DNA from 2 places in the Kitasatospora sp. NPDC059827 genome. Region 2 is predicted to be linked to the other one. Evidence: riboswitches for the same ligand, from Rfam matches in the RefSeq annotation. Region 2 holds a riboswitch; the other holds the start of a gene.
What was found. Region 2 has a riboswitch for glycine ahead of gcvP (aminomethyl-transferring glycine dehydrogenase). Riboswitches for the same ligand answer to the same signal wherever they lie in the genome.
Positions count from the first base shown of each region.

Region 1 (15,780 bases), on a different contig from region 2:
TTCACGACTGTGCCGAATCGTTTCTCCACGCCTACGTCCACGCCTACGTCCACGCCCGCGCCTGCGCGCGCCCGCCTGACCCCCACCCCCCGCCGTACCCGCCCGATCGACGGGCCGGTGCCGATCCTCGTCACCGCACTGCTGTGGGGCACCACCGGGACGGCCAGTTCGCTGGCGCCGGGCGGCGCCCCGGCCATCGGCATCGGCGCGGCCGCGCTGGTGCTCGGCGGGCTGCTGCTGTTCCTCACCGACCGCACCGCCTGGTCGCTGCCCCGCAGGTGCGGTACGCGGGAACGGTGGCTGCTGGCGGCCGGGGCCGTCGCCGTGGCGGGGTACCCGCTGACCTTCTACCCGGCCGTACCCCGCGCCGGGGTCGCGGTGGCGACGGTGATCGCGCTCGGCAGCGCGCCGGTCTTCACCGGACTGCTGGCATGGCTCACCCGGCAGGGGCGGCCCGGCGGGCGCTGGGCCGGGGCCACGGCGCTGGCCGTGCTCGGCTGCGCGGTGCTCGTGCTCGGGCCCGAACTCGCCGGTGGCGGGCGGGCGGTGGACCTCCTCGGGGTGCTGCTGGCGACGCTCTCCGGACTCTCGTTCGCGGTGTACTCGCTGATCGCCGGGCGGCTGATCGGGGGCGGCCGGCCGGCCGCCGGGGTGATGGGGGCGATGTTCGGCGGGGCGGCGGTGCTGGTGCTCCCGGTGCTGCTGCTCGGCGACCTCCACTGGCTGGCCTCGGCGCGCGGCGCGGGCGTCGTGCTGCACCTCGGAGTGGTCACCACCTTCCTGGCGTACCGGCTCTACGGCCACGGCCTGCGGCACACCCCGGCCCAGACCGCCACCACCCTGACCCTCGCCGAACCCGCCGTCGCCGCCGTCCTCGGCGTCGCGGCCCTGGGCGAGCGCCTCCCGGCAGCCTCCTGGTGCGGCCTCGCCGTCCTCGCCTCCGGCCTCGCCTTCCTCGCCCTCCCCGAGCGGCGCTAGACGCCCCGCTGCACGGGAAGTCGGCCCGGCCGACTTCCCGTGCAGCGGGTGAACCGGGCCGGGCCCGCCGTCAGTCGATGCGCACGCTGGCACCGAACTCCTGCGTCGTGTGGCCCCCGGGAGGAACGACCGCGATGACCCTTCCGGTGCAGTTCGCGCCGTCGTACACGCGGGCGGACCCGTCGGTCCTGTTCTCCAGGATGAGCGGAACGATCGGCGCGTTGTAGCAGCCGCTCGGGTTCTTGATGACCTCGCCGGGGGCGAGGATGAGCTCGCCGCGGGCGGCGAAGGCGGTGTTGGGCAGGGTGAGGGCCATGACCCCTGCGGTGGCGAGGGCCCCGAGCACGGTCGCGAGACGTCGCACGATGACTCCTGGGGAGCGGGTGATCGGGGCCGGGGCGCCCCAGGCCCAAACTCCCCACCCGCCGGAGCGGGCGCAATTCCCGCGTGTCGCCCGAGTGACTCGCATGCGTAGGCCGGCACGGGAAGTCGGCCCGGCCGACTTCCCCTGCGGCGGGGGCTGGTTGACTGGCGCCGTGAACGCTGTGACCGAGGTGCTGGTCCCTGGAAGCGGGGGCGACCCGTTGGTGGCGGGCGAGCCGTTGCTGGGGTGTGCCGGGTTCTGGTGGTGCCACCTGGTCGGGCTGGGATGGCCCGGGCCCGGGGAGGGGTGGCCGGAGCCCGAGTGGTTCGGGGCGGACGGTGCCGATGCCGACGCGATGTCCGAGCGGCTGTACGACGCCGGGGCGTGGCCGGTGTTCCGGATCCCGTTCGACGGCGGGCGGGCGGTGGCGGTGGTCTACCGCAATCTGGACGGCGATGCCGGGATCGACTACCTGCTGATCGGCCCCGGGTCGTCCCGGCCGGAGCTGCTCGTTCAGGACGACGGGCACCGCACCGGGGCGGGGCTTGGCTGGCCGGAGCTGGAGCGCATCGCCGACGCGCCCGACCGGGCAGCCGACGGCGTGCACCACCCCGCCGAGCGGCTACTCCTGCTGCTGCCCGCACTGGACGGCTCGGAGTCGGCGGCCGGGGCGGTGGACCGGGTGGCACGGGCGCTGGTGGAGGTCGGGGCTCCGGCGGGCACCGCCCGTGCGACGGCGGCGCGGCTGCTGGAGCGGCGGGGGAGCGGGGTGGGCTGCCAGGTGGCGGGGGAGTCGCCGCTCAGTGGTGGGTAGGGTGGGGTGATCGAGTGATCCGCGCGGGGGCAAGTGGGTTGCCGTACAAGGATCCTGGCGTCCCCGTCCGCTGACGAAGGGGCCTGAGGCCATGTCCGATTCCGTCACACCCGGCCCGCTCGACCTACTGGCCCGTTACCGGCGGGCGATGCTCGACCTGGATGCGGACGCGTTGGCCGGGCTGTACGCCGAGGACGGGGTGCACGAGTTCCCGTTCCTGTTCCCGGGGATGCCCGCGCGCTACCGGGGGCGGGAGGAGGTCCGGGCCGGGTACCGGGCCGCGTGGGGTGCGAGCGAGGCCCGGCCGCGGGAGGTTCGGGAGGTGGCCGTCCATCCGGGGGCGGATCCCGAGGTGCTCACCGTCGAGCAGTTGGTGATCGGCACGGTCGCCTCCACCGGCGCGGAGTTCGCCCTGCCGGGGCTGCTGGTGCTGCGCGCCCGGGGCGGGCTGCTGGTGCACGTCCGGGACTACATGGACGGCCTCGGCGTCGCCCACGCGATGGGACGCCTCGGTGCGGTCGCCGCCCGGTTGGAAGCCGGGAGCTAGATGCCGAAGTGGGTGGCGATGCCGTCGAGGACGCAGTCGAGGCCGGTCTCGAAGTGCCAGGCGGGGTCGTCCTTGCGGGTGGCCCGCTGGAGGTACTGCTGGTAGGCGGGGTAGCGGCCGGTGCCCATCAGGTAGGTCATCCGGGGGGCCAGGCCGGCGCGGGTCTCGTCGCCGTCGGACCAGTTGTGGTCGCGGCGCAGGGCGGCCAGGGCGACCTCGGAGGCGACCGAGCCGTGGACGTAGCCGGCCACCGTGCGGAAGATCGCCATGGTGGTGTCGGCGTCCAGGCCGTGCTCGGCGAGGGCGGCGAAGGACCGCTCGGGGACGGCGAGCTGGTGGGGGGTGAGGGAGAACGGGGTGGCCGCCCGGACCATCCAGGGGTGGGCGAGGTTCATCGCGCGCAGGTGGACGGCGAGTGAGCGCATGGCCGCGCGCCAGCCGTCGGCGGGGGCGTCCAGGGGGAGTTGGCCGTAGACGAAGTCGGCCATCAGCTCGATGAGTTCGTCCTTGCCGGAGACGTACCGGTAGGCGGCCATCGGGGCCACGCCGAGCGCGGTGGCGAGCCGGCGCATGGTGACGGCGTCCAGGCCCTCGGCGTCGGCGATGGCGACCGCGGCCTCGGCGATCCGGTGCGGGGTCAGGGTGGTGCGCGGTGCGGGGGCCGGGCGGTCGAGCCGCTCCCAGAGGGAGGGCTGCGGCTTGTCCTGGTCGTCGTCCCCGCTGGGGGCCTGCTGAGCGGGCATGGGGGGCGGGCTCCTTCCGGTGGGAGGGTCCACCGTATCACTCGCGTGTACACCGTATCCGTCTAGTAGACGCCGTACGCATCAGTGTGTACGTTGTATCCATCGCCGATACGGCGTACACATCATCTTGGAGGGGGACCCCCATGTCCACGGAGCAGAACCTCAAGGTCGCGGTCGTGCTCGGCAGCACCCGCGACGGCCGCTTCGGCCCGGTCGTCGCCGACTGGCTGCTCGGCCACCTCGACGCCCGCGGCGGCATGACCGCCGACCTGATCGACCTGGCGGCCACTCCGCTGCCCACCGTGATGCCGTCCTGGGGTGCGGAACTGCCGGAGCAGGAACGTGAGTTGCTCGCCGCGGTGTCGCCCCGGCTGGCGGCCGCCGACGCCTTCGTGTTCGTCACGCCGGAGTACAACCACAGCTTCCCCGCGCCGTTGAAGAACGCCATCGACTGGCACAACCAGCAGTGGCACGGCAAGCCGATCGGCTTCGTCTCGTACGGCGGACTCTCCGGCGGCCTCCGGGCGGTCGAGCAACTGCGCGTGGTGATGGCCGAGTTGAACTCCGTCACGATCCGCAACACGGTCAGCTTCCACGGCGCCGCCCAGGCCTTCGACGCCGAAGGGAAGCCGAAGGACCCGGCCGCCGATGCCGCCGCCAAGACCCTGCTCGACCAACTGGACTGGTGGGCGCAGGCGTTGCGGGATGCCCGGCAGGCCCGGCCGTTCACCGCCTGAACCGGACGGGACAGGGGGAACCGCCATGACCACGGAACCGACCGACGACCGCCCCAAGCCGCCGCTGCTCGGCGTGCTCGGGCTGATGCTCGGCATCTTCCTCTCGGCCCTCGACGGGCAGATCATCGGCACCGCGCTGCCCACCATCGTCGGCGACCTCGGCGGACTGGAGCACCTCTCCTGGGCGGTCACCGCCTACCTGCTCACCTCCGCCGCCGCCACCCCGCTGTGGGGCCGGCTCGGCGACCTGTACGGGCGCAAGGGCGCCTACCAGTGGGCGGTGGCGGTCTTCCTGCTCGGCTCGGCACTGTCCGGACTCGCCCAGGACATGGGCGAGTTGATCGCCTTCCGGGCGCTCCAGGGGGTCGGCGCGGGCGGGCTGATGGTCGGCGCGCTCTCGGTGATCGGGGTGCTGGTGCCCGCCACCGACCGGGGCCGGGTGCAGTCGGTGATCGGGGTGCTGATGCCGATCGCCTTCGTCGGCGGGCCGCTGCTCGGCGGCTTCCTCACCGACCGGCTCAGCTGGCGCTGGGCCTTCTACGTCAACCTGCCGGTCGGCCTGTTCGCCCTGGCCGCGGTCGCCGTCGGAGTCCGGCTGCCGAAGGCCGAACGGGTCCGCGTCCCCTTCGACTGGGCCGGGGTCGCCCTGCTGACCACCGGCATCCTCGGACTCACCCTGGTCAGCAGCTGGGGCGGGACGACGTACGCCTGGACCTCGCCGCTGATCCTCGGCACGGGCGTGGTTGCGGTGGTCGCGCTGGCCGTCTTCGTGCCGGTCGAACTGCGCGCCCCGGGGCCGCTGATCCCGCCCGCGCTGTTCCGCAGCCGCAACTTCTCGGTGGCCCAGGTGCTGGGCTTCCTGGCCGGCGCGGTGATGCTCGCCCTGATCGGCTACCTGCCGCAGTACCTGCAGTTCGTCCAGGGCGCGACACCGACCACCGGCGGGCTGCTCCTGCTGCCGCTGATGCTCGGCATGATGGGCACCCAGCTGGTCACCGCCCGGCTGATGGGCCGGCCCGGCGGCGAACGGCGCTACCCGGTGCTGGGCGGGGCGCTGACCCTGGCCGGGTCCGTGCTGCTGCTGTTCCTGGGGACGGACACACCGGTGGCGGTGGCCTCCGGGCTCACGGCGGTCGCCGGGATCGGCATCGGGCTGCTGATGCAGAGCACCATGCTGACCTCGATGGGCGCGGTGCCGCGCCAGGACATGGGCGCGGCGATGGGCGTGGTGACCCTGCTGCGCAGCTTCGGCGGCTCGCTCGGCATGGCCGCCCTCGGCGCGGTCTACACGGCGCGGCTGACCGCCGGCCTGGAGGCGCGGCTGAGCCCGGCCGACGCCGCCCACCTGACCGGCGGCGGGGGGCTCACCCCGGCCACGCTGGCGGGCCTGCCCCCGGCCGTCCGGGACGCCGTCGGCACGGCGGTCACCAGCGGGCTGCACGGCGCGGTGGCCGGCGGCCTCGGCCTGGCGGCGGTGGCGACGGCGGTCGCCCTCCTGGCCCGGCCGAACCCGAACCCGGCTGCAAACCCGAACCCGGCCCCGCCCGCCGACCCGGCCCCGCCCCCGAGCGGCGGCGTCACGACCGGTGGCGTAGCGCGAACACGATGACCGCGACGGCGATCGAGACCAGGAAGAGCGTCACCGCCGGCCACAACGGATCGCCCATGGTCACGGCCATCATGATCGACCGGACCCCCGCACCGATGAATTTCACGCCCGAACCGTACCGTCCGCCCCGGGTACGCGGGAGCCCCCGGACGGGGTCCGTCCGGGGGCTCGTCAGCGGGCCGCGATCAGCACTCGATGACGTTCACGGCGAGGCCGCCGCGCGAGGTCTCCTTGTACTTGATCTTCATGTCCGCCCCGGTCTCCTTCATCGTCTTGATCGCCTTGTCCAGCGAGACGTGGTGGCGCCCGTCGCCGCGCAGCGCCATCCGGGCCGCGGTGACGGCCTTGACCGAGGCCATGCCGTTGCGCTCGATGCAGGGGATCTGGACCAGGCCGCCGACCGGGTCGCAGGTGAGGCCGAGGTTGTGCTCGATGCCGATCTCGGCGGCGTTCTCGACCTGCTCGGGGCTGCCGCCGAGGACCTCGGCGAGGCCGCCCGCGGCCATCGAGCAGGCGGAGCCGACCTCGCCCTGGCAGCCGACCTCGGCGCCGGAGATGGAGGCGTTCTCCTTGAAGAGCATGCCGATGGCGCCGGCCGCGAGCAGGAAGCGGACGATGCCGTCCTCGTCCGCACCCGGGATGAAGTTCAGGTAGTAGTGCAGGACGGCGGGGATGATGCCCGCTGCGCCGTTGGTCGGGGCGGTGACCACCCGACGACCGGAGGCGTTCTCCTCGTTGACCGCCATCGCGTAGAGGGTCACCCACTCCATCGCGTTGGCCGGCCCGATGCCCTCGGCGCGCAGCGCCCGGGCGCCCGAGGCGGCCCGGCGGCGGACCTTCAACCCGCCCGGCAGGATGCCCTCGCGGCTCATGCCGGCCCGCACGCACTCCTGCATCACGGACCAGATCTCCAGCAGCCCGGTGCGGATCTCCTCCTCGCTGCGCCAGGCCTTCTCGTTCTCCAGCATCAGGCCGGAGATCGACAGCCCGGTCTCCCGGCTGAGCCGGAGCAGCTCGTCGCCGGTGCGGAAGGGGTACTTGAGCGCGGTGTCGTCGGGCTTGACGCGGTCCGCGCCGAGCGCGTCCTCGTCCACGACGAAGCCGCCGCCGACCGAGTAGTAGGTCTTCTCCAGCAGCGTCGAGCCGTCCGCCGCGAACGCCCACAGGGTCATGCCGTTGGCGTGGTACGGCAGCGAGCGGCGCCGGTGCAGGATCACCTGGCTGTCGGGGTCGAAGTCGATGGGGCGCTCGCCGAGCAGGTTGATCCGCTTCTCGGCGGCGATCCGCTCGACGTCCTTGTCCGCCTGGTCGACGTCGACGGTGCGGGGCGAGTTGTTCTCCAGGCCCAGCAGGACGGCCTTCAGGGTGCCGTGGCCGTGGCCGGTGGCGCCCAGCGAGCCGTACAGCTCGGCGCGTACGGCGGTCACCTGCTCCAGCAGGCCTTCGGAGCGCAGGCGGCGGGCGAACATCCGGGCGGCGCGCATCGGGCCGACGGTGTGGGAGCTCGACGGGCCGATGCCGATGGAGAAGAGGTCGAAGACACTGAGGGCCACGGGGGACGTCCTTGTCTGGTCTCGTGGAGGGACTGGGCGGTGCACGGAACGGGGCACCGCGCGCACTTCCAGTGTGCGCGGTGCCCCGGAGTGACAGGTGTCCGGCCGGAGTGAGGCCGGTCACCCGCGGCCGAACTAGAGGTTCGGGTAGAGCGGGTACTTCTCGGCCAGGGCGGTGACCCGGGCCTTGAGCGCGGCGGCGACGGTCTCGTCGAAGGCGGGCTTGAGCGCCTCGGCGATGACGTCGGCGACCTCGCGGAAGTCCTCGGCCCGGAAGCCGCGGGTGGCCAGGGCCGGGGTGCCGATCCGCAGGCCCGAGGTGACCATCGGCGGGCGCGGGTCGTTCGGGACGGCGTTGCGGTTCACCGTGATGCCGACCTCGTGCAGCCGGTCCTCGGCCTGCTGGCCGTCGAGCTGGCTGTTGCGCAGGTCGACCAGGACCAGGTGGACGTCGGTGCCGCCGGACAGCACCGAGGCGCCGGCCTCGGCGACGTCGGCCTGGAGCAGGCGCTCGGCGAGGATCTTGGCGCCCTCCAGGGTGCGCTCCTGGCGCTCCTTGAAGTCCTCCGAGGCGGCGACCTTGAAGGCGACGGCCTTGCCCGCGATCACGTGCTCCAGCGGACCGCCCTGCTGGCCCGGGAAGACCGCGGAGTTGATCTTCTTGGCCCACTCGGCCTTGGACAGGATGACGCCGCCGCGCGGGCCGCCCAGGGTCTTGTGGGTCGTGGTGGTGACCACGTCCGCGTACGGCACCGGGTTCGGGTGCAGGCCCGCGGCCACCAGGCCGGCGAAGTGCGCCATGTCCACCATGAGCAGCGCGCCGACCTCGTCGGCGACCCGGCGGAACGCGGCGAAGTCCAGCTGGCGCGGGTAGGCGGACCAGCCGGCGATGATCAGCTTCGGCTGGTGCTCCTTGGCCAGGCGCTCGACCTCGGCCATGTCGACCTGGCCGGTCTTCTCGTCGACGTGGTACGCGGCCACGTTGTAGAGCTTGCCGGAGAAGTTGATCTTCATGCCGTGGGTCAGGTGACCGCCGTGGGCCAGGCTCAGGCCCAGGATGGTGTCGCCCGGCTGGATCAGCGCGAACATCGCGGCGGCGTTGGCCTGCGCGCCCGAGTGCGGCTGGACGTTGGCGTGCTCGGCGCCGAACAGGGCCTTCACCCGGTCGATCGCGATCTGCTCGACCACGTCGACGTGCTCGCAACCGCCGTAGTACCGGCGGCCGGGGTAACCCTCGGCGTACTTGTTGGTGAGCACCGAACCCTGGGCCTCCATGACCGCCACCGGGGCGAAGTTCTCGGAGGCGATCATCTCCAGCGTGGTCTGCTGGCGGTGCAGCTCGGCGTCGACCGCGGCGGCGATCTCCGGGTCGAGGGCGTGCAGGGACTGGTTGAGAACCGTCATGGTGTGGTCTTCCCGGGGAGGAGAGCGGAGGGACGGTGGGAGCGGGACGGACCGCCGTGCTGCGGCCCGCCCCGGCGGGGCTCAGCCCTCGGCGTGGGTGAGCGCGTCGTACTCGGCGGCGCTGAGCAGCGTGTCGGTGGCCTCCACGCGGACCTTGAACAGCCAGCCGCCCTCGAACGGGGCGCTGTTGACCAGGCTGTTGTCGTCCAGGACGTCCTGGTTGACCTCGGTGACCTCGCCGGTCACCGGGGAGTACAGGTCGCTGACCGACTTGGTCGACTCCAGCTCGCCACAGGTCTCGCCGGCGGTCACCGTGTCGCCGACCTCGGGGAGCTGCACGTAGACGATGTCACCGAGCGCGTCGGCGGCGTGCTTGGTGATGCCGACCGTCGAGACACCGTCCTCGGCGGCGGTCAGCCACTCGTGCTCCTTGGTGTACTGCAGGTGCTGGGGGTTGCTCATGGCGTCATTCTCCAGGATGGGAAGCGGGTACGACGCAGCGGGCCGCCGCACGGACGGCTCCGACGTGCGCCGATGGGAAAACGAGGGGCGGCGACGGCCTCAGCGGGCGCGCTTGTAGAACGGCAGCGCCACGACCTGGACCGGCTCGTGCTTGCCGCGGACGTCCACCGCGACGGTGGAGCCGGGGGCGGCGTGGGCCGCGTCCACGTAGGCCATCGCGATCGGCTTGCCCAGCGTGGGGGACGGCGCGCCCGAGGTGATCCGGCCGATCGGGGCGCCCTCGGTGGAGACCACCGTGTACTCCGCGCGCGGGACCCGCTTGCCCTCGGACACCAGGCCGACCAGCACCTTCGGGGGGTTGGTCTCGGCCGCGGCGGCGGCCTGCTCCAGCGCCCTGCGGCCGACGAACGCGCCCTCGTTGGTGGTCTTGTCGAAGCGCACGACCCGGCCCAGACCGGCGTCGAACGGGGTCAGGTCGGTGGACAGCTCGTGCCCGTACAGCGGCATGCCCGCCTCCAGGCGCAGGGTGTCGCGGCAGGACAGGCCGCACGGGACCAGGCCGCGGCCCTCGCCGGCGGTGGTCAGCGCCCGCCAGACCGGCTCGGCGTCGGCCGGGGCGCAGAAGATCTCGAAGCCGTCCTCGCCGGTGTAGCCGGTGCGGGCCAGCAGCACGTCCCGGCCGGCCACGGTGGCCGGGAGGATCGCGTAGTACTTGAGGCCGGGCAGGTCGGCGTCGGTGGTCTCCGCCAGGATCGCGGTGGCCTCCGGGCCCTGGACGGCGATCAGCGCGTAGGTGTCGCGGTCGTCGGTGACGACGGCGTCGAAGCCCTTGGCCCGGGCGATCAGCTCGTCCAGCACCAGCTGGGCGTTGGAGGCGTTGGCGACGACCAGGAAGGCGTCCTCGCGCAGCCGGTAGACGATCAGGTCGTCCAGGATGCCGCCGTCCTCGGCGCAGATCATGGTGTAGCGGGCGCGCAGCTCGCCGAGCGCGGAGACGAAGCCGACCAGCGCGTGGTCCAGCATCTCGCCGGCCTGCGGGCCGGTGACGGTGATCTCGCCCATGTGCGAGAGGTCGAACAGACCGGCCTTGGTGCGGACCGCGAGGTGCTCCTCGCGCTCACTGCCGTAACGCAGCGGCATGTCCCAGCCGGCGAAGTCGGTCATGGTCGCGCCGAGGGCGCGGTGCAGCGCGTCGAGCGCGGTCAGGCGGAGGGACGACATGGCCAGGAACTCCTCGGTCGGGGCACTCAGGGGTGCGCGCGCCGGACCGGACCCGCTCGGGGACCGACCCCGCGCGCGGGCATGCGGCGGCGTGGGTCTCCCCATCTGTCGTCGAACCTGAGAGCTTCACCGCCCACCTGCCCGCAGCCGGCACCAGCGTCGGCTGGTTCCAGCATCGGGGACAGGACGGCGGCTTGCACCGTGGGTGGGCGCGCGACCGGGTCGTGCGCCGCTTTCCAGATGTGCCTAACCCGCGCGGTAGGGGGGCCTGAGAGATTCCGGGGAGGACTTGCTCCTTCGGCGCCGGCTGTGCCCCCTGAGGGGCATTCCGGGCTCTCCCGCGCGGGTTCGAGCGGCCGGTGTGGAGTTGTGGGGGCCCGCGGCGCATGCCGTCGGACGCGCACATCATGGCACGTCCTCGCGGAGGAGGGGAGAGGGGACCCGGTCACACCGCGGTCGGGCGGACCCGGGCCCTAAAATCATCGCGTCGGCGCAGCAGTGGGCGGCCGACCCGGCCCTGGGCCGGATCGGCGGCGCATGGAGTACCCGGTGGAGCAGCAGCAGGGGTGGGGCGGGCCGCAGGCGGCGCCGTCGGGCGGCGCGTGGCCGGCGAACGAGCTGGAGCAGGTGCTGACGGCCGCGCTGGGCGACCCGGGGGCGACCCCGCGGGTGATCGAGGTGCTGGCCCGCAGCCAGGTGTGGATCCCGCTGCCGGCCGGGGGCGACCCGGCCGGGCAGTCGCTGGACCTGCCGACCGTCGAGCTGGCCGGGGCCCCGTACGTACCGGTGTTCTCCTCGCAGGAGGTGTTCCTGCAGCAGGCACCGGGGATGGCCTTCGCCGTCGCGCCGGCCTGGGAGTTCGCCCGCGGGCTGCCGCTGGGCGTGGGCATCGCGGTCAACCCGGAGGCGGCGGTGGGCATCCCGGTGCCCCCGCAGGGCGTGGCGGAGCTGCGCCGCGGCCCCCGGGAGGACCGCTGGGAGCAGCAGCCGGAGGGGCCGACCGGCGGTCGGGTGGCCCTGCGCGAGCCGGTGCCGGGCGAGGACCCGGAGCACTTCCTGGCCGCCTGCCGGGCCGAACTGTCGACCCTGCCGGGGGTGTTGACCGCGCGCCGGGCGCTGGCCAGCATCGAGGGCGAGCCGACCGTGATGTTCGTGGGCGTGCAGCTCGATCCGGCGGCCCCGGCCGACCCGGGGGCGGTGAACGAGGCGCTCGGCCGAGCCCTGGGAACCGCACCGCTGCCGGGTGGCGTCCACCTCGTGCTGCTCGACCTCGCCGACGACCCGGTGGTCGAGTGGCTGTCGACCCGGGTCATGCCCTTCTACTCGCGGGTGTGAGCGGGGATCCTTCACAGGCACGTCGCCGTGGCGGCGGCCGGTGCCGCGCCATAGGGTGCGTGCAGGCGGCTGACGGGCCGGCGGGTTCAGGAAAGAGGCGCGGCGAGGTGGGCGCATGAGTGCGGGAACGGGAGCGGGCGGGGCGCCGGGGCCCTGGGGCCAGGCACCGGCCGGGCGCCCGGGCGCGGACCCGGGCGGGTTGGAGCAGGCTCTGCGCGAGGTCGCGCCGGAGCGCTTCGACGCGTACGAGCGGCTGCTGCACGCGCTGGCCGACGGCCAGGTCTGGATGCTGCTCTGGCACGGCACGCCGGGCAGCCCGGACGCGCAGTACGGGAACATGGAGATCAGCGGTCACGGCTACGCGCCGGCCGTCACCTCCCCCGAGCAGCTGACGGCCTCCGGCTGGGCCCGGGCCCACGAGGTCATCTCGGGGCGGGAGATCGCCGCCTCGCTGTACCGCACCCGCTGGGGCCTGTGGCTGAACCCGCACGCGCCGGGCGGCGGGGTCGGCGTGCCCTGGGCGGACCTGCGGCGGGTCGCCGCGGGCCTGGACCGGCTGCCGGCCGGTCCGTTGAAGCTGAGCGAGCCGCAGGTCGACGCGCAGCAGTTCTTCGCGCTGCTGGAGCGGCAGGCCGGTGAGGTGCGCGCGGTGCGGGCGCTGCGCCGGGCCTGGGTGCAGCCGGCGGTGGGGGAGCCGTACCTGGCGATCGGCCTCGACCTGTACGAGAGTTCGCCGCCGGCCGTGGAAGCGGTGCGGGCGCTGATGCAGCGCGCGATCGCGGTGGCCCCGGAGGGGCTCGCGGTGTCCACGGTGGCGATGGCGGACGAGTTCGACCCGGTGGCGCTGTGGATGCGCGCCAACGCGCGGCCGTTCTTCGACCGGGAGGCCGGGCGTCCGCAGACCGGCCCGTACCCGCCGGTGCCGCAGCCGTACCCGGGCCAGTCGATGCCGGGGCGGCCGGTGCCCGGCCAGCCGGTACCCGGGCAGTCGATGCCGGGCTACGCGTACGGCACCCAGCCGCCCGCGCCGGGCTGGGGGCAGCAGGCCCAGCCGCAGTGGCCCGGCTACCCCGGGCGCTGATCACCAAACCCGATAACCACAATCTGTCACTCGAAGCCGACTTGATTCACCATCAGGTCGGCTTCGGTGCTTTCCGGACGAATTTCCCCACTCTCCGCAGAGGCAGCTTGACATGGCAGTTACACCCATGTGAAGAGGTATATGCCGAAGATCGGAGGCGTGCATGCAGGCAGATCACAGTTGGGCATCTGTCGGTTGTCAGGGCTGGCGCAAGCCAGTTCGGATGACAGAGAGTTCTGCGCAACGCATCGCGCGTACTGGAAACCCCACGAAGGTGAACGCGCACGCCGACCGCTCGATCCACGCGACGCCCATCCCGCGTGGAGGCATTGCCCGTGCACGACGCACTGCCGCGACCACCTGCTCCTAGCACCTCCGCACGTCCGCAGCCGTACCGCCGAAGCCGGCGCCCGGCACCCGTGGGCCGGCCACCGTCGGCGAGGGGACCAACTGACCATGACCGCACCCATCACTACCGCCGGGAACGAACCCGAGGCGCCCGCCTCCCCGAGCCCGGCCAAGACGATCGAGGGCCGCTCCCTCGGTCGGATCGCCTGGACCCGCTTCAAGCGGGACAAGGCCGCCGTCGCCGGCGGCGTCGTGGTGATCCTGCTGATCCTCCTGGCCGTCCTGTCCGGCCCGATCGAGGCCCTGTTCGGGCTCGACCCCGACCAGCCGAACCCGGACCTGCTGGACGCCAACCTCGGCGGACTCCCGCTCGGGGACTGGGGCGGGATGAGCGGGGACCACCTGCTCGGCATCGACCCGCTGCAGGGCCGCGACCTGCTCTCCCGCGTGGTCGACGGCTCCTGGGTCTCCCTGCTGGTCGCCTTCGGCGCGACCGTGCTCTCCAACACCATCGGCACCGTGCTCGGAGTGATGGCCGGCTACTACGGCGGCTGGGTGGACACCCTGATCAGCCGGCTGATGGACGTCTTCCTGGCGTTCCCGCTGCTGCTGTTCGCCATCGCGATCTCCGCCTCGCTCCAGGGCGGCGCGTTCGGCCTGCACGGCCTGCCGCTGCACATCCTGGTGCTGATCTTCGTGATCGGCTTCTTCAACTGGCCCTACATGGGCCGGATCGTGCGCGGACAGACCCTCTCGCTGCGCGAGCGGGAGTTCGTCCACGCGGCCCGCAGCCTCGGTGCGCGCGGCCCGTTCATCCTGTTCAAGGAACTGCTGCCCAACCTGGTCGGCCCGATCCTGGTCTACTCGACCCTGCTGATCCCGACCAACATCCTCTTCGAGGCCGGGCTGAGCTTCCTCGGCGTCGGCATCCAGCCCCCGCAGGCCTCCTGGGGCGGCATGCTGGCGGACGCGAAGAACTACTACCAGGTCGACCCCCAGTACATGGTGGTCCCCGGTGTCGCGATCTTCATCACCGTGCTCGCGTTCAACCTGCTCGGCGACGGGCTGCGTGACGCCCTCGATCCCAAGAGCAACTGACCCTGCGTCAATGCGCAGGCGCCAGGCCCTCCCTCCTCCACATCCTCAAGGGGTTGATCCCATCCATGCGTAGGTCCCGTACCGTCGCGTTGACCGCCGTGGCCGCTGCCGCGGTCCTGGTCGTCACCGGCTGCTCGTCCAGCCCGAAGAGCGCCAGCGGAAGCTCCAACTCGGCCGACTCCAACGGTGGCGGCGCCGACGCGGCCACCAAGCAGATCGTCAACGCCTCGGACAAGAAGGGCGGGACGGTCACCTACGAGATGAAGGGCACCCCGGACTCCCTCGACCCGGGCAACACCTACTACGCCTACATCTACAACTTCTCGCGCCTGTACGGGCGTCCGCTGACCACCTTCAACCCGGCCGCCGGCGCGGACGGCAACAAGCTGGTCCCGGACCTCGCCGAGTCGCTGGGCCAGCCCAGCGCGGACGGCCTGACCTGGACGTACAAGCTGCGCGCCGGCCTCAAGTACGACGACGGCACCCCGATCAGCTCCAAGGACGTCAAGTACGCCGTGGAGCGCTCGAACTTCGCGCCCGAGGTGAACTCCAACGGCCCGACGTACTTCCACGACCTGCTGGTCGACAACCCCACGCCGTACCAGGGTCCGTACAAGGACAAGACCGGCGACCTCAAGTCGATCGAGACGCCGGACGACACCACGATCGTCTTCCACCTGCAGCACCCCTTCGCGGACTTCGACTACCTGGTCAGCGCCCCGCAGACGGTGCCGGTCCCGCAGGCCAAGGACACCGGTGCCGACTACGTGAAGCACGTCGTCTCCTCGGGCACCTACAAGTTCCAGTCCTACGAGGACGGCAAGCAGGCCGTCCTGGTCCCGAACACCAACTGGGACAAGAGCACCGACCCGATCCGCAAGCAGCTCGCGGACAAGATCGTGCTCAAGATGAACATCGACCAGGCCACCATCGACAAGGACCTGCTGGCCGGCAACGCCCAGGTCGACCTGGTCGGCGGCGGCGTCGACCCGCAGACCCAGGCGCAGATCCTGCGCGACCCGAAGCTCAAGGCGAAGACCGACAACGCCTACGGCGGCCGCCTGGTCTACATGGCGATCAACACCAAGGTCGCGCCGTTCGACAACATCGAGTGCCGCAAGGCCGTCCAGTTCGCGGTCGACAAGGTCGCGGTGCAGACCGCGCTCGGCGGCCCGATCCGCGGCCAGGTGGCCAACACCGTGCTCCCGCCGGACATCCCGGGCCACCAGGACTTCAACCTGTTCGAGACCAAGGACAACAAGGGTGACCAGGCCAAGGCCAAGGACGCCCTGAAGGCCTGCGGCAAGGACGGCGGCTTCTCCACCGTGCTGTCCGCCCGCACCGAGCGCGCGACCGAGGTCGCCGCGGCCACCGCGATCCAGGCGCAGCTCAAGAACATCGGCATCAACGCCGAGATCCAGCAGTTCCCGCAGGGCAAGTACCTGACCGACTCGGCCGGTGCGCCGCAGTACACCCAGGACCACAA
Region 1 covers NZ_JBHWIV010000006.1:139,514-155,293, forward strand. The annotation lists gene ACFV8H_RS06050 (DMT family transporter) at 118-978, shown strand; gene ACFV8H_RS06055 (hypothetical protein) at 1,049-1,342, opposite strand; gene ACFV8H_RS06060 (hypothetical protein) at 1,515-2,156, shown strand; gene ACFV8H_RS06065 (nuclear transport factor 2 family protein) at 2,248-2,703, shown strand; gene ACFV8H_RS06070 (TetR/AcrR family transcriptional regulator) at 2,700-3,446, opposite strand; gene ACFV8H_RS06075 (NADPH-dependent FMN reductase) at 3,590-4,183, shown strand; gene ACFV8H_RS06080 (MDR family MFS transporter) at 4,209-5,792, shown strand; gene ACFV8H_RS06085 (hypothetical protein) at 5,761-5,898, opposite strand; gene ACFV8H_RS06090 (L-serine ammonia-lyase) at 5,978-7,345, opposite strand; gene glyA (serine hydroxymethyltransferase) at 7,481-8,749, opposite strand; gene gcvH (glycine cleavage system protein GcvH) at 8,831-9,211, opposite strand; gene gcvT (glycine cleavage system aminomethyltransferase GcvT) at 9,311-10,432, opposite strand; glycine riboswitch at 10,679-10,783, opposite strand; gene ACFV8H_RS06110 (enhanced serine sensitivity protein SseB C-terminal domain-containing protein) at 10,970-11,767, shown strand; gene ACFV8H_RS06115 (enhanced serine sensitivity protein SseB C-terminal domain-containing protein) at 11,883-12,848, shown strand; gene ACFV8H_RS06120 (ABC transporter permease) at 13,305-14,294, shown strand; gene ACFV8H_RS06125 (ABC transporter substrate-binding protein) at 14,360-15,780, shown strand, end outside.
Region 1: another riboswitch for glycine. It lies ahead of gcvT (glycine cleavage system aminomethyltransferase GcvT); the one in region 2 lies ahead of gcvP (aminomethyl-transferring glycine dehydrogenase).

Region 2 (15,780 bases):
CCAGCCCGCGATCGAGCGGCTGGCCCCGACGTCCGAACTGGTCGGCTTCCGCGGCCCGACGGCCTGTGCGGCGGCCGGCATCACGTACCGCCAGCTGGACTACTGGGCCCGCACCGGGTTGTTGGAGCCCAGCGTCCGCACCGCGTACCCGGCGCCCAGTCAGCGGCTCTACAGCTTCCGCGACGTGCTGCTGTTGAAGATCGTCAAGCGGCTGCTCGACGCCGGCGTCTCGCTGCAGAACATCCGGGTGGCCGTCGCCCATCTGCAGGCCGCCGAGCAGGCCGACCTGGCCGGGCTGACGCTGATGTCCGACGGTGCGACGGTGTACGAGTGCACCACGCCGCAGCACGTGGTTGACCTGTTGAAGGGCGGTCAGGGGGTGTTCGGCATCGCGGTCGGAGCGGTCTGGCGGGAGCTGGAGCTGACCCTCGGGCGGCTGCACGCGGAGCGGACCGACACCGGTGAGACGCTGGTCGGTGACGATCCGGCGGACGAACTGGCGCAGCGACGCAACCGGGCGGTCTGACCGGCAGCACTTTCCACGGGGCCGTGGGCCGGAGCGGGGAACCGTTCCGGCCCACGGCCTCGTCGTGTTGCCTGGTGAAACGATCGAGGGAGGGGCACGTGAAGGTCGGCACCGGGATATCGGAGTTGCTGCGGCGTCGGGCCGGCGGGGTGCGGGCGCGGCTGCGGGAGCGCCGTACGCAGCGCAGGGTCTTCCAGGCGACGACGCTGCTCTGCTCGCTCGCGCTGGCGCCCAGCGCCTGGCTGTGGGTCGGGGCGGGGGACCGGGTGGGCACCGTGGAGAGCGCGCCCTCGGCTCCGGTGGCGGTGGTCTTCGGCGCCGGGCTGGACCAGGGCAAGCCGTCGCCGTACCTGGAGCACCGGCTGGTGGCGGCACTGGACCTGTACCGGGAGGGCAAGGTCAAGGCCATCCTGGTGACCGGGGACAACGGGCGGATCGAGTACGACGAGCCGGACGCGATGTACCGCTACCTGACCGAGCACGGAGTCCCCGGGGACCGGGTGGTGCGGGACTACGCGGGCTTCGACACCTGGAACTCCTGCACCAGGGCGCACCGGATCTTCGGGGTGGACCGCGCGGTGCTGGTCAGCCAGGACTTCCACGTCCGTCGGGCGCTGGCGCTGTGCGAGGCGGCGGGGATCCGCTCGTACGCGGTCGGCGTGCCGGAACTGCACGACACCACCTGGCTGTACGGCGGGCTGCGGGAGGTCGCCGGGGCGGGCAAGGCGGCCGTGAACGTCTGGCTGCGGCCGGACCCGGCGTTCCTCGGGCCCAAGGAGGACGGCATCCCGAAGGCGCTGGCGGAGGCCGCGAAGCAGTAGCCGGGGGGCGGGCGCCGGGCGCCGGCCGGGACCTCGGCCGGGTTCGTACGCACTGTCGGACCCGTGCGCGATGATCGGCGGGTGCGATCTCTGCCGAGCATCATCCACCTCGACATGGACGCCTTCTTCGCGGCGGTGGAGCAGGCGGCCAAGCCGAGCCTGCGCGGGAAGCCGGTGGTCGTCGGCGGGCTCGGCGGGCGCGGGGTGGTCTCCACGGCCTCGTACGAGGCGCGGCGGTTCGGGGTGCACTCGGCGATGCCGATGGCCCAGGCGCGGCGGCTGTGCCCCAACGCGGCCTTCCTGTCCGGGCGGTTCGAGGCATACCGGCAGAACAGCGAGATCGTGATGGGGCTGCTGCGCCAACTGTCGCCGCTGGTGCAGCCGTTGAGCCTGGACGAGGCCTTCGTCGACCTGATGGCCGGTCCGTACGGCCCGGTGCTGTCGGAGGCGGACCACGAGACCGGGGAGCGGCTGGTGCTGGCCCTGGCGGAGGACCTCAGGGCGGACATCCAGCGGCTCACCGGACTGACCGGCTCGGTGGGGGCGGCGGGCTCCAAGCTGATGGCGAAGATCGCCTCCGAGCAGGCCAAGCCGGACGGGCTGGTGCTGGTCGAGCCGGGGCAGGAGCGGGCCGTGCTCGGCCCGATGCCGGTCCGGGCGCTGCCCGGGATCGGGCCGGCCACCGAGCAGGTGCTGCGCCGGGCCGGGTTGAGCACGGTGGCGGACCTCGCGGAGGCGGGGGAGGCGGAGCTGGTCCAGCTGCTCGGGCGGGCGCACGGCACCGGGATCTTCCACATGTCGACAGGGCTGGACGACCGGCCGGTGGTGGCCGACCAGGACGCCAAGTCCGTCTCGGTGGAGGACACCTACGAGGTGGACCTGGCCGATCGGGACCGGGTGCTGCGGGAGGTGGAGGCGCTCGCCGGGCGCTGCGTCCGGCGGCTGCGCTCGGCCGGGCGCTCCGGCCGGACGGTGGTGCTCAAGGTGCGGCGGTTCGACTTCTCGACGCTGACCCGCTCCGAGACCCTGGGCGGGCCCACCGACGACGCGGCGGTGATCACGGCGACGGCCCGGCGCCTCGCCGAGCAGGTGGACATCACCGGCGGGGTGCGGCTGCTCGGAGTCGGCGTGGCCCAACTGGCCGACTACACCCAGGAGGACCTCTTCGCGCAGGCGCTGCGGGAGGAGGCGGCGGAGCACGCCGAGGTGGCCGAGGCGGCGGTGGCCGAGGAGGAGCCGGAGGAGGTCGTGGTGCGGCGCTGGATGCCCGGACAGGACGTCCGGCACGCCGAGCTGGGGCCGGGGTGGGTCCAGGGCAGCGGAGTGGGGCGGGTGACGGTGCGGTTCGAGACGCCGTGGAGCGGGCCGGGCCGGGTGCGGACCTTCGCGGTGGACGATCCGGCGCTGGAGCCGGCCCGGCCGCTGCCGCTGCGGCAGCCGGAGGAGCCGGACGCGGACGGGGCTGAGGCGTAGGGGGCTGAGGGGCGGTGCCCGAGGCGGGCGGGCGCTGGTAGCGGCCCGGGAACGCGGAACGGCCCCACCCGGTAGTACCGGGTGGGGCCGCATACCGTGCCGGGCCCCGGACGGTCGCGATGCCCTCGCGACCGGGCGGAGGCCCGGGCCCGCGCGTCCTGTCCCTGAACGCGCGGGCCGGACGCCTCGTCAGGCGTCGGTTTTGGCCAGCTCGGGGCTGGAGTCCTGCCGGGCCGCGCCGCCGGCGACGGTGACGGCCGGCTTGGTGGTGCGGATCAGGAAGGGGACGACGCCGGCGATGACGCAGACGACGGCCGTGACCCAGAACGCGTGCTTGTAGGCGTCCAGGGTGGGCAGCAGCACCGGGATCTTGATCGGGAGCTTCATGGTGTCGCCGGTCAGGATGGCGGTCATCACGGCGGTGCCGATCGCGCCACCGACGGTGCGCAGCACGGAGTTCATGCCGTTGGCGATGCCGCTCTGCTCGACCGGGACGGCGCCGTTGATGAAGGCGGGCATCGCGGCGAAGGCGAGGCCGATGCCGAGGCCGAAGATCGCGGAGGCGGTGTAGATGTCGCCTTCGGCGCTGTGCCGCAGGGCCAGGTAGGCCATCGCGATCGCGCCGAGGACGCCACCGAGGACCAGCGGCAGGCGCGGGCCGCGGCGGGCGATCATCAGGGCGCCGATCGGGGCGGCGACCATCGAGCCGATCGCGGACGGCAGCAGCATCACGCCGGCGTGCAGTACGGTCGCGGTGAAGCCGTAGTGGGCCAGCTTCTCCGGGGTCTGGGCGAAGTTGCTGATGACCATGAACGAGCCGTACATGCCGAAGCCGATCAGCAGGCCGGCCAGGTTGGTGAAGGCGACGGCCGGGCGGCCCATCATCTTGAGGTCCACCAGCGGGTGGGCGACCTTGGTCTCGATGACGCCCCAGATCAGGGCGACCACCGCGGCGACGGCGAACAGGCCGAGGGTCTTGGTGGAGGTCCAGCCCCAGTGGTTGCCCTGGCTGACCGCGACCAGCAGGGCGGAGAGCCAGCCGGCCAGGGTGAGCGCGCCGAGCGGGTCGGCGCCGCCCTCCTTGTCGGTCACCGGGTCGGTCGGGACCCGGAAGGCGACCAGGGCGATGGCGAGCAGGCCGAAGGCCAGGCCCATCCAGAAGATCGACTTGTAGTTCCAGTGCTCCAGCAGCAGGCCGGTCGCGACCAGGCCGAGGCCGGAGCCGACGCCCATCGAGGCGCTGATGGCGGCGACGCCGCCGGTCACCTTCTGCTTGGGCAGCTCGTCACGGACGATGCTGATCGCCAGCGGCATCACGCCACCGCCGGCGCCCTGGAGGACGCGGGCGACGATCAGCCAGGTGAAGGAGTGGGTGCAGACGGCCAGTGCCGAACCGGCGATCAGGCCGGCCAGCGAGATCAGCAGCATGGGCTTGCGGCCCCGGAGGTCGCCGAAGCGGCCCAGCAGGGGAGTCAGCACGGCCGCGGACAGCAGGTTGGCGGTCATCAGCCAGGTGATGTTCGACCCGGAGACGTCCAGTTCCTTGGCCAGCGACGGCAGGATCGGGACGACCGCGGTCTGCACCACGCTGAAGGACAGCATCGCCAGGATGAGGGCCGGCAGGACCCGGGCGTTGCTCTGCTTCTCGGCCGCAGTGGTGGGCTGTGGTGCCTCACTCACGGTTGCTTCCTCCCGTACATAGTGAATGAACTCAAGTAACTGTGCGGGTGGATAGTTCATGATGTCAAATATCGAGTGGTTAAGGTTTGGCAAAGTGGGGAACTGCGGCGCAACACGAGGGCCCCGGACCGGAGTCCGGGGCCCTCGTGGAACGGGCGGAGAACGGGGAGGTCAGGCCAGCGGGCGCAGGGCGGCGGGCCGGGAGCCGTCGGCCGCGTGGACGAGCGCCTCACCCGCCTCGCCCGCCCCGCCCGGCGCGGTGGCGGCCGTGTCGTCGTGGACCTCGACGTGCTCGCGGCGGAGCTCGTCCCGGACCACCTCCTCCTCCGTGTAGCGCTCCACCACCAGGCGGACTCGCTCGATCGGGGCGAGGTACTTGCGGACCACCGGCCGCTCCTCGCGGAGGGTGACCTCCTCGACCGCCTCGTCGATCTCCTTCTCGGTCAGCGAGGCCAGCTCGGCGTCGCTGACCGGCATCCGCTCCACCCGGACCCGCTCGCGGACCACCGGGACGCGGCGCTCGACCTGCTCGCTGGTCACGTACTTGCGCAGCTTCGCGGTGCCCAGCACGTGCCACTCGGTGGTGATGTCCAGCCGCTCCTCGCGGCAGGTGATCTCGACCGGGCCGCTGGGGGCGGAGGAGGCGGCGGTGCCGTTCGCGGCCGGGGTGGTCGCGGCGGGCTGCGGCTTCGGCTCGGCCAGGTGGGCGGCGGCCGGCGCCAGGACGGTGCCGTTGGCGATCGGTGCGGGGGTGCTGAGGGTCCGCACGTGGGCCTCCGTGGCGGTGTCGGTGCTGGTGTGGGTCGTGCCGGCGCTGGTCATGGTGGTCGTGCCCGTCGCGGTCGCGGTCGCGGCCGGGGCGGGGTCGGGGGAGTGGAAGGCGGTCGGCTTGGCGGCCGCGGCGGCCGTGGTGGTGCCGAAGTCGAGGTCCGGCCGGTCGTCCCGGGCGGGCTCAGCGGCGGCCGGACGGCCGTCCACGGGGGTGTCGAGGCCGTAGTAGCGGTAGAGCTGGAGCTCCTGGGCCGGCGACAGGTGCTGGCCCACGCCGAAGTCCGGCGAGTCCTTCACCAGCGACTTGTCGTACGGCACCCGGAGCTCCTCGCCGGAGAACTCGCTCGTGGTGAGCGGGACGAAGGCGTCCCGGCCGAAGATGCCGGTGCGGACGGCCGCCCACTCCGGATGCCCGGTGGCGTCGTCCAGGTACACCTCGTCCACCGTGCCGATCTTGTCCCCGTTGCGGTCGACCGCCTTGTGGCCGATGAGGTCCCTGGGGTCGATGTCGGTCTGCACTCTTTCCTCCAAGCGCTGCGCCTGCGGAACTCCCGCAGGTGAGACGGCCGGAGCACCCGTCCCGTCCGCCACTTCACACCAAAAGCCATCAATCGGACGCGCGCGACCGGGGTGCGCCGGACGGGCTTCGCGCTGGGCCGTCCGGGGGACGCGCGTAGACCCGGAGTGACCGGACGCACCCGTGATCGGAAGCCCTCCCGCTGGTACCCTGGGCCGCGACCGCCGAGCCCGCTCGGGAGAGTCCCCGACAGTGAAAACCGCTGGTCGGGGCGCCGAAGGAGCAACTCCTCCCCGGAATCTCTCAGGCATCCGTACCGTGCGGGATAGGTCACTCTGGAAAGCAGGGCAGGACCGCCGGCGCGGGAGCCGACGATCACCACCCTCACCGACGGTGCAAGCCGACGGCGCGCCATCGCGCGGCGTGCGGGCGAAGCTCTCAGGTCCCGATGACAGAGGGGGAGGCCTTTCGGGTCCGCCCGCCCAGGTCGGTCCGCTGTCCGCAGCGGCGCGACCGGCCGGCGTGCGTACCCCCGCCGGTCCGTGACCAGGAGGCCTCGACCACCATGAACGCCCAGCCGAACGCGGGACGCCCCACCAGCGCCTCGACCCTCACCGAGCTTGAGCTGGCCAGCCCCTTCGAGAACCGCCACATCGGCCCCGACGCCGCCGCGCAGGAGAAGATGCTGGCCTCCGTCGGCTACGGCTCGCTGGACGAGCTCGCCGCCACCGCCGTTCCCGAGGCGATCCGCTCCATCACCGCCCTGGACCTGCCCGCCGGCCGCAGCGAGGCGCAGGTCCTCGCCGAGCTGCGCGAGCTGGCCGGCCGCAACCAGGTGCTCCAGCCGATGATCGGCCTGGGCTACTACGGCACCTTCACCCCGCCGGTGATCCTGCGCAACGTCATGGAGAACCCGGCCTGGTACACCGCGTACACCCCGTACCAGCCGGAGATCTCGCAGGGCCGCCTGGAGGCCCTGCTCAACTTCCAGACCCTGGTCTCCGACCTGACCGGTCTGCCCACCTCCGGCTCCTCGCTGCTGGACGAGGGCACCGCGGCCGCCGAGGCGATGGCCCTGGCCCGCCGCGTCACCAAGGTCAAGGGCGGCGTCTTCCTGGTCGACGCCGAGACCCTGCCGCAGACCGTCGCGGTGATCAACACCCGCGCCGTGCCGACCGGCGTCGAGGTCGTCGTCGCCGACCTGTCCGAGGGCATCCCGGCCGAGATCGCCGAGCGCGGCGTCTTCGGCGTGCTGCTGCAGTACCCGGGCGCCACCGGTGTGGTCCGCGACCTCACCGCGGTGATCGAGCAGGCGCACGGCCTGGGCGCGATCGTCGCCGTCGCCGCCGACCTCCTGGCGCTGACCCTGCTCAAGTCCCCGGGCGCGCTGGGCGCCGACATCGCCTGCGGCACCTCGCAGCGCTTCGGCGTCCCGATGGGCTTCGGCGGCCCGCACGCCGGCTACCTCTCGGTGCGCGCCGAGTACGCCCGCTCGCTGCCCGGCCGCCTGGTCGGCGTCTCCGTCGACGCCGACGGCAACCGCGCCTACCGCCTGGCCCTGCAGACCCGCGAGCAGCACATCCGCCGCGAGAAGGCCACCAGCAACATCTGCACCGCCCAGGTGCTGCTCGCCGTGATGGCCTCGATGTACGCCGTCTACCACGGCCCGGACGGCCTGGCCGACATCGCCCGCCGCACCCACCGCTACGCCGCCGCCCTCGCCGAGGGCCTGCGGGCCGGCGGCGTCGAGCTGCTGCACGGCGAGTTCTTCGACACCGTCACCGCCGTCGTCCCGGGCCGCGCCGCCGAGATCGCCGCCGCCGCCCGCGCCAACGGCATCAACGTGTTCCAGGACGGCGAGGACCGGATCTCGGTCTCCGCCGACGAGACCACCACCCGCGAGCACCTGGCCGGCGTCTGGGCCGCGTTCGGCGTCCCCGCGGTCGAGGTCGCCGAGGCCGCCGACGCGCTGCCGGCCGCGCTGCTGCGCGAGGACGAGTACCTGACCCACCCGGTCTTCCACAGCCACCGCTCGGAGACCGCCATGCTGCGCTACCTGCGCCGCCTGTCGGACCGGGACTACGCGCTGGACCGTGGCATGATCCCGCTGGGCTCCTGCACCATGAAGCTCAACGCCACCACCGAGATGGAGGCGGTGACCTGGCCGGAGTTCGGCCAGCTGCACCCCTTCGCGCCGGTCGACCAGGCCGCGGGCTACCTGACCCTGATCCGCCAGCTGGAGCAGCAGCTCGTCGAGGTCACCGGCTACGACGCCGTCTCGATCCAGCCGAACGCCGGCTCCCAGGGCGAGCTGGCCGGCCTGCTGGCCGTCCGCGCCTACCACCACGCCAACGGTGACGCCCAGCGCGACGTCTGCCTGATCCCGTCCTCGGCGCACGGCACCAACGCCGCCTCCGCGGTGATGGCCGGCATGCGCGTGGTCGTGGTGAAGACCCTGGTCGACGGCGACGTGGACGTCGAGGACCTCAAGGCCAAGATCGAGCAGCACCGTGACAACCTGTCGGTGCTGATGGTCACCTACCCGTCGACCCACGGCGTGTACGAGACCCAGATCACCGACATCTGCGCCCTGGTGCACGAGGCCGGCGGCCAGGTGTACGTCGACGGCGCCAACCTGAACGCCCTGGTCGGCCTGGCCAAGCCGGGCAAGTTCGGCGCGGACGTCTCGCACCTGAACCTGCACAAGACCTTCTGCATCCCGCACGGCGGCGGCGGCCCGGGCGTCGGCCCGGTCGCGGTGCGCGCCCACCTGGCGCCGTACCTGCCGAACCACCCGCTCCAGGAGGAGGCCGGCCCGGCCACCGGCGTCGGCCCGATCTCGGCCGCGCCGTGGGGCTCGGCGGCGATCCTGCCGATCTCCTGGGCGTACGTCCGGCTGATGGGCGGCGAGGGCCTCAAGCACGCGACCCAGGTCGCCGTGCTGAACGCCAACTACATCGCCAAGCGCCTCGCGCCGCACTTCCCGGTGCTCTACACCGGCCCGGGCGGGCTGGTCGCGCACGAGTGCATCATCGACCTGCGCCCGCTGACCAAGGAGACGGGCGTGACGGTGGACGACATCGCCAAGCGCCTGATCGACTACGGCTTCCACGCGCCGACGATGTCCTTCCCGGTGGCCGGCACGCTGATGATCGAGCCGACCGAGTCCGAGGACCTGCACGAGATCGACCGGTTCTGCGACGCGATGATCGAGATCCGCGGCGAGATCGACAAGGTCGGCTCGGGCGAGTGGGCGGCCGACGACAACCCGCTGCGCAACGCCCCGCACACCGCCGCCGTGCTGGCCGGCGACTGGGCGCACGGCTACTCGCGGCAGGAGGCGGTCTTCCCGGCGGGCGTGAACCCGGCGGACAAGTACTGGCCGCCGGTGAGCCGGATCGACGGCGCGTACGGCGACCGCAACCTGGTCTGCTCCTGCCCGCCGCTGGACGAGTACGGCGTCTGATCGACCGCGCAGGCACGAGGCAGGGCCCCGGCAGAACGTTTCTGCCGGGGCCCTGCCCTTGTGCGCTGTGCGGGTGTCGGACGGGTTGCCGCGTGGGCTCGGGCCGTGGCGGCGCGGGCGGCGCGGGCGGCGCAGGCCGGCGCGGGCTCAGGCCGCGTGGGCGACCGGGCGGCGCGGGGCGATCACCCGGCCGTCGGGCAGCAGTTCTCCGGTGTCCTCGAACAGGAGGACGCCGTTGCAGAGCAGGCTCCAGCCCTGCTCCGGGTGGCAGGCCACCGGCTCGGCCGCTTCGCGGTCCTCGGACTCGGCCGTCGGGCACTCAGGACGGTGCTGGCACATACGCGTACCCTCGCTTCGCTCTGCGATCCTCCCCGTGGTGCGGTCCCCGGAGGTCGAGCCGTCCGGGGCCGCCGTGGTGGTCGGATCCTGTCCGCGTGCCGGTCAGGTTTGGCCAGCACTCAAGTGGGTAGGACAGGGGGTCCTTCCACGCTGGTTCCCAGTGTCGGCATCTGCGGACGCGCGCGCAGCAATTTCGTGACATGCGCCACAACTCCGGGGCAGAGATCACCCGTTCAGGTGGGGCCGGGGAGAAATCGCGCACCGGTGGGCCAGTCGGGGCATGGCCCGAGAGGGCCATGGCGGATGGCCCGTCCGGGTAGTGGCCGTTCGGGTGAGGGCGGCGGGCGGGGCGGGCGCGGCGAAGGGCCGCCGGGCGCGGTGCCCGACGGCCGGTGCGGTGCGCGTCCTCAGGGCGAGCCGAGCAGCAGGGATCCGGCCAGCGGGGCGCGGGCGAGCAGCGGGAGCAGTTCGGCGGCCGGGTAGGCGCGGTGCGCGGTGACGCCGAGCGGGGCCGGGGCCAGCGGGATCAGCAGGTCGGCGGACGGGCCGGCGTCGGGGCTGTGCAGCCAGAGCGCGGTGGCGTACTGGCCGGGGAAGGTGAGCAGCCGGGGCTGGCGGCGGGAGCGGGAGCCCTGGGCGAGCTGCCAGGCCTCGCGCAGCGCCCGGACGGTGGAGGAGAGGTACGGGCCGGCGGTGAAGTGGGAGAAGGTGTGGCCCTCGGGGCTCTGCACCACCTCGGCGGCGGCGGCCACGTCGGGGCCGTCCTTGATCAGGAAGCGCCAGCCGGTGCGCCGGGCGGCGGGGAGCTCGGGGCGCGGGCCGTCCAGGACGTGCACCGCGAGCGGGTGCGCGGGGAGCAGTGGACCGGTCGGGTGACGCAGCGCGGCGGCGGCGGGCTGGCGCAGCGCGGTCTCCGAGTCGAGCGCGCCCAGGACCGCGCGCAGGGCACTCGGTGGGGGCTGGGGGGTCTGCAGGGTCATGGCGGGGTCCGCCTCTCCAAGCGAGATCGGCGTGCGAGTGCGGCATACCGGCGCGGCTCGGTGCGTCCACGGTGACGGGGGCCGGCCTTGTCCGGTTGTGCAGGATCGCGGCGCCGGCGCGGTCTCCGCCGTCGACGAGGGACTCGGGGCGGGAGCGGACCGGCCGGAGCGCAGTGCGAACTCAGCGGCTTCATCGAACAAATGCGCAGGGTGATCTGTTTATCACAGGCGGTGGCGGCGGGCAAGTCTGCAGATGACCTGAATTCCCGTCAGATGCCTTGCAATGCAAGCCAGTACAAGCATTCGGGTATCGATCTTCGAGGTGGGCATGATGCTGGCACGGTCGACCGGCCGGGTGTCTCAGGAGGAGGGGACCGTGGGCGAGAAGGTCGTGGCGACACGGGCGGATCTGGCGGACCGGCAGCAGTACCGGCTCAAGCTCCAGGCCTGCCTCGACGCGCTCGGGCGGATGCTGCGCGAGGACCGCTTCGACCGGCCGCGGGCCGTGATGGGGCTGGAGATCGAGCTCAACCTGGCCGACGAACAGGGCCTGCCGGTCATGCGCAACGCCCAGGTGCTGAGTGCGATCGGGTCCAGCGACTTCCAGACCGAACTGGGCCAGTTCAACATCGAGGTCAACATCGTGCCGCACCGGCTCTGCGGACACGTCTTCGAGGAACTGCGCGAGGAGATCGACACCGGGCTGCGGTACGCCGACCGGCAGGCGGCCGAGGCCGGCGCCCGGATCGTCATGGTGGGCATCCTGCCGACCCTGGAGAACGACCACACCGGGCTGGACGCGATGAGCCACAACCAGCGCTACAGCCTGCTCAGCGACCAGATTCTGGCCGCCCGGGGGGAGGACATCGCGCTGGACATCGAGGGCGTCGAGCACCTCCAGCTGGAGTCCATCACGATGGTCGCCGAGGCCGCCGCGACCTCGCTGCAACTGCACCTCCAGGTGACCCCGGAGCGGTTCTCCTCGGTGTGGAACGCCGCCCAGGCGATCTGCGGGCCGCAGCTCGCGCTCGGCGCCAACTCCCCCTTCCTGTTCGGGCGGGAGCTGTGGCGGGAGACCCGTCCGGTGCTCTTCCAGCAGGCCTGCGACACCCGTTCGGCGGAGCTCAAGGCCCAGGGCGTGCGCCCGATCACCTGGTTCGGCGAGCGCTGGGTGGACTCGGCGTACGACCTGTTCGAGGAGAACCTGCGCTACTTCCCGGCGCTGCTGCCGATCTGCGACGACGAGGACCCGCTCAAGGTGCTGGCCTCCGGCGGCGCGCCCAGGCTCGCCGAGATGCGGCTGCACAACGGCACCATCTACCGCTGGAACCGCCCGGTGTACGACGTCTCCGGCGGGGTCGCGCACCTGCGGGTGGAGAACCGGGCGCTGCCGGCCGGGCCGACGGTGGCCGACACGCTGGCCAACGCCGCCTTCTACTACGGGCTGGTGCGGGTGCTCGCCGAGCAGCCCCGGCCGGTCTGGACCCGGCTGCCGTTCGAGCGGGCGGACGAGAACTTCCGCCAGGGCGCCCGGTACGGCATCGACGCGGTGTTCCAGTGGCCGCGCCCCGGCCGGGCCGGCCGCGGCGGCGGGCTGCAGACGGTGTCGGCGGTCGACCTGGTGCTCAACGAGCTGCTGCCGATGGCCTACCAGGGGCTGGACGAGTGGGGCGTGGAGCCCGCCGACCGGGACCGCTACCTGGGGATCATCGAGCAGCGCTGCCTGCGCCGCACCAACGGCGCCTCCTGGCAGAGCGCCACCTTCCACCGGCTGCGCGAGCAGTACGGCATGGACCGCCCGGCCGCGCTCGCCGCGATGACCAGGCGCTACGCCGAGCACATGCGCGGCGGCGAACCGGTGCACACCTGGCCGGTGGGCTGAGCCCGCCGCTGTGTCAGGATGATCGCCCCGGTCGTCGGCCGACGACCGGAGCGACCGTCCGTCCGCTGGAGCACCCGTGACGACCCGCCCGACCGTGCCGGAGACCGTGCGGCCCGACCGACGCCTGCTCGGCGTGGAACTGCTGGTCGTCCTCGGCCTCTCGCTCGGGGCCAGCGGGATCAGCGCGCTGATCAGCTTCGCGGGCTCGCTCACCGAACCGCTCCAGCTCGGGCAGCAGGTCGCCACCCTGAACGGCTCGCGCGCGCCCGGGCGGCCCTGGCTGGACCTGGTCTGGCAGCTGTACTACATCGGGCGCGGGCTGATGCCGGTGGTGCTGGTCGGCTACCTGCTGGTGCGCGAGGGCGCCTCGCTGCGGGTGCTGGGCTTCGACCTGCGGGAGAAGCTGCGCGACCTGGGCCGGGGCGCGGCCGTCGCGGCGGCGATCGGCGGCTCCGGGCTGGTGCTGTACCTGGCCTCGCAGGCGGCCGGGTACAACCTGACGGTGGCGCCCTCCGGACTGCCGGACGTGTGGTGGCGGGTGCCGGTGCTGGTGCTGTCGGCCTGGCAGAACGCGATCCTGGAGGAGGTCGTCGTCCTCGGCTACCTGCTGCGCCGGCTGGGGCAGCGGGGATGGTCCTGGCCGGCGGTGGTGGTGGCCAGCTCGGTGCTGCGCGGCTCGTACCACCTGTACCAGGGGGTCGGCGGGCTGGTCGGCAACATGGTGATGGGGGCGGTGTTCTGCCTGCTGTACCGGCGCTGGGGGCGGGTGATGCCGCTGGTGGCGGCGCACGCGCTGATCGACACGGTGGCCTTCGTCGGGTACGCGCTGCTCGCCGGGCACGTCAGCTGGCTGCCGACCCCCTGACCGGTGATCCCGGCAGGGCCTGGCTGCGCGGCGGGCGGGCGAGCAGCCGGTCGACGTGCCGGCGCTCCAGGCCCCGGCCGGGATCGATCGGCAGCAGCAGGCGGTCCCGGCGCCACAGCGAGCGGCGGACCAGCCGGGACGGGATGACGTCGTCCACCCAGGCGAACGGGCGGCCCTTGGCGTAGCGCAGCAGCGGCGCCCACTTGCGGGCGGAGAACAGCTGCATCAACGGGACGTGCGGGTCGCCGGGTTGCGGGACGTAGTCGGTGAAGCGGACGAAGGGGAGCGGGTCCAGGCCGATCGCCGGGGCGATGTGGGTGTTGGCGTGCTCCTCCCAGGTGGTGGCCCAGACCAGCTCGTACGTCCCGGCGAGTTCGCGCAGCCAGGCGCCGTGCTCGGCGGAGAGCAGGACGGCGTAGCCGAGCAGGGTGTGGGTGTCGAACCCGGCGTCCGGAGGCGGGCAGACCGGGTTCAGCACCCCGTCGACGTCCAGGAACAGCAGTGGCTTCGGCACCGGTGGGCCCCCAAGTGGATGGATCTTCCTACCCGGTCGGACGAACCGTCGGCCCCGATGGTTGCTTTCCGACGGGCGCACGCGGGGCGCACAGGGCGCTCACGGCGCGGGCGCGGGTTCGCCGGCGGGCACCGGTGCGTCCGGGGTGCTTCCCTGCGGGTCGCGGCGGGAGAGCCGGCGGATCTGCGGGTCGATCAGGACGACGGCGCTCAGCAGCAGGCACAGCGCCGCGCAGGCCCACAGCGCGCCGGAGAGGCCGAGCGCGGCCGCGGCCGGGCCGGCCAGCGCGGTGCCGACCGGGGCCAGTGAGTAGGAGCCGAGCTCGTCGTACGCGGAGACCCGGGAGAACATCTCCTCCGGGATCTCCTGCTGGAGCACGACCATCCAGTTGACGCCGAAGACCGTGACGCCGACCCCGGACAGGAACATCGCGGCGATCAGCAGCGGCAGCGGGGCGCCGGCGGCCAGGGCGAGGGCCGGGGCGCCGAACAGGAACACGCCCCAGTTGCCGACCAGCAGGATCCGGCGGGGACGCCAACGGGCCATCAGCAGGCCGGTGACGACCAGGCCGACGCCGTACGCGGACATCGCCAGGCCCCAGGCGCCCGCGCCGCCCAGGCGTTCGTCGGCCACCGTCGGCCCGTACACCGCCTCGACGGTGTTGATGCAGGCCACCACCACGGCGAACTGCAGCACGATCACCCACAGCCAGCGGCGGGAGGCGAACTCCCGCCAGCCCTCGCGCAGGTCGCGCAGCATGCCGCCGCCGGAGGGGGCGGGCGCGGACTCGGGCTCCAGGAAGAAGCGCAGGGAGGCGGCGACCAGGAAGCAGAGGGCGTCCAGGGCCAGCACCCAGCCGGGGCCGACGGCGGCGGTGAGCGCCCCGCCGAGGGCGGCGCCGCCGATCTGGGAGGCGTTCAGGCCCATCCGGAAGACCGCGAAGGCGCGGGCGGCGTGCTCCTGGGGGACGGCCTGCATGATCATGCCGCCGGCCGCGGGGGAGTAGAGGGCGTAGCCGGCGCCGCCGGCGGCGGAGAGCACCAGCAGCTGCCACAGCTGGACGTTCCCGGCCAGCACCAGGGCGGCCAGCACGGCCTGGGAGGCGGCGCTGAACAGGTTGGCGGCGACCATCACGTGGTGGCGCGGGAGCCGGTCGGCGAGGGTGCCGCCGACCAGCAGGAACAGCACGGTGGGCAGCAGCCGCGCGGCGGTGACGTAGCCCACCTCGGTGGCGCCGCCGCCGTTGCCGAGGACGGCGAAGGCGGTGGCGATGGGGGCGCCGGCGTTGCCGAGGCCGCTGATCACGGTGGCGGCGGTCTGGATGCGGAAGTTGCGGCTCGCCCAGGTGGGGCGGCGGGGGAGTGGGGTCGGCACCCGGGTGACTATGGTCGGAGTTCGTACCGGTGTCATCCGGATTTCGCACCCGAACCGGTGGGGGCGGGCGCCGGCGGGTGGGGCGGGGCCGGTGGGGCGGGGCGTCAGCCCAGGTGGCCCCAGAGGAAGGTGACGGTGCGGCGCCAGGCGATCCGGGCCTGGAGGGCGTCGTAGGTGCCCAGCGGGTTCTCGTCGTTCATGAAGGCGTGCCCGGCCGGGTAGAAGTGGATCTCGGGGCGGACGTCGGTGGCCTCGCCGATCCGGGTGGCCGCCTCGTCCACGGCGGCCATCGGGATCGAGCCGTCGAGTTCGCCGAAGTGGCCGAGGACGTGGGCGGTCAGGCCGCGGTAGTCGAAGTCGGGGTCCGCCGGGAGGCCGTAGAAGGGGACCGCGGCGGCCACCGCGTCGCCGGCCCGGGCCGCCAGCATCAGGGCGAAGCCGCCGCCCATGCAGAAGCCGACGGCGCCGACCGCGTCGCCGACCACGCCGTCCAGCGCGAGCAGGTGGCCGACGGCGCCGGAGAGGTCCTCGACGGCCCGCTCGACCGGGAGTTCGCGCTTGAGCCGGGCCGC
Region 2 covers NZ_JBHWIV010000032.1:61,946-77,725, reverse strand. The annotation lists gene ACFV8H_RS21400 (MerR family transcriptional regulator) at 1-526, shown strand, start outside; gene ACFV8H_RS21395 (vancomycin high temperature exclusion protein) at 625-1,347, shown strand; gene ACFV8H_RS21390 (DNA polymerase IV) at 1,429-2,820, shown strand; gene ACFV8H_RS21385 (MFS transporter) at 3,010-4,500, opposite strand; gene ACFV8H_RS21380 (PRC and DUF2382 domain-containing protein) at 4,672-5,790, opposite strand; glycine riboswitch at 6,014-6,117, shown strand; gene gcvP (aminomethyl-transferring glycine dehydrogenase) at 6,354-9,254, shown strand; gene ACFV8H_RS21370 (DUF5999 family protein) at 9,402-9,593, opposite strand; gene ACFV8H_RS21365 (hypothetical protein) at 10,001-10,573, opposite strand; gene ACFV8H_RS21360 (glutamate--cysteine ligase) at 10,950-12,455, shown strand; gene ACFV8H_RS21355 (CPBP family intramembrane glutamic endopeptidase) at 12,532-13,320, shown strand; gene ACFV8H_RS21350 (HAD domain-containing protein) at 13,298-13,834, opposite strand; gene ACFV8H_RS21345 (MFS transporter) at 13,934-15,208, opposite strand; gene ACFV8H_RS21340 (dienelactone hydrolase family protein) at 15,313-15,780, opposite strand, start outside.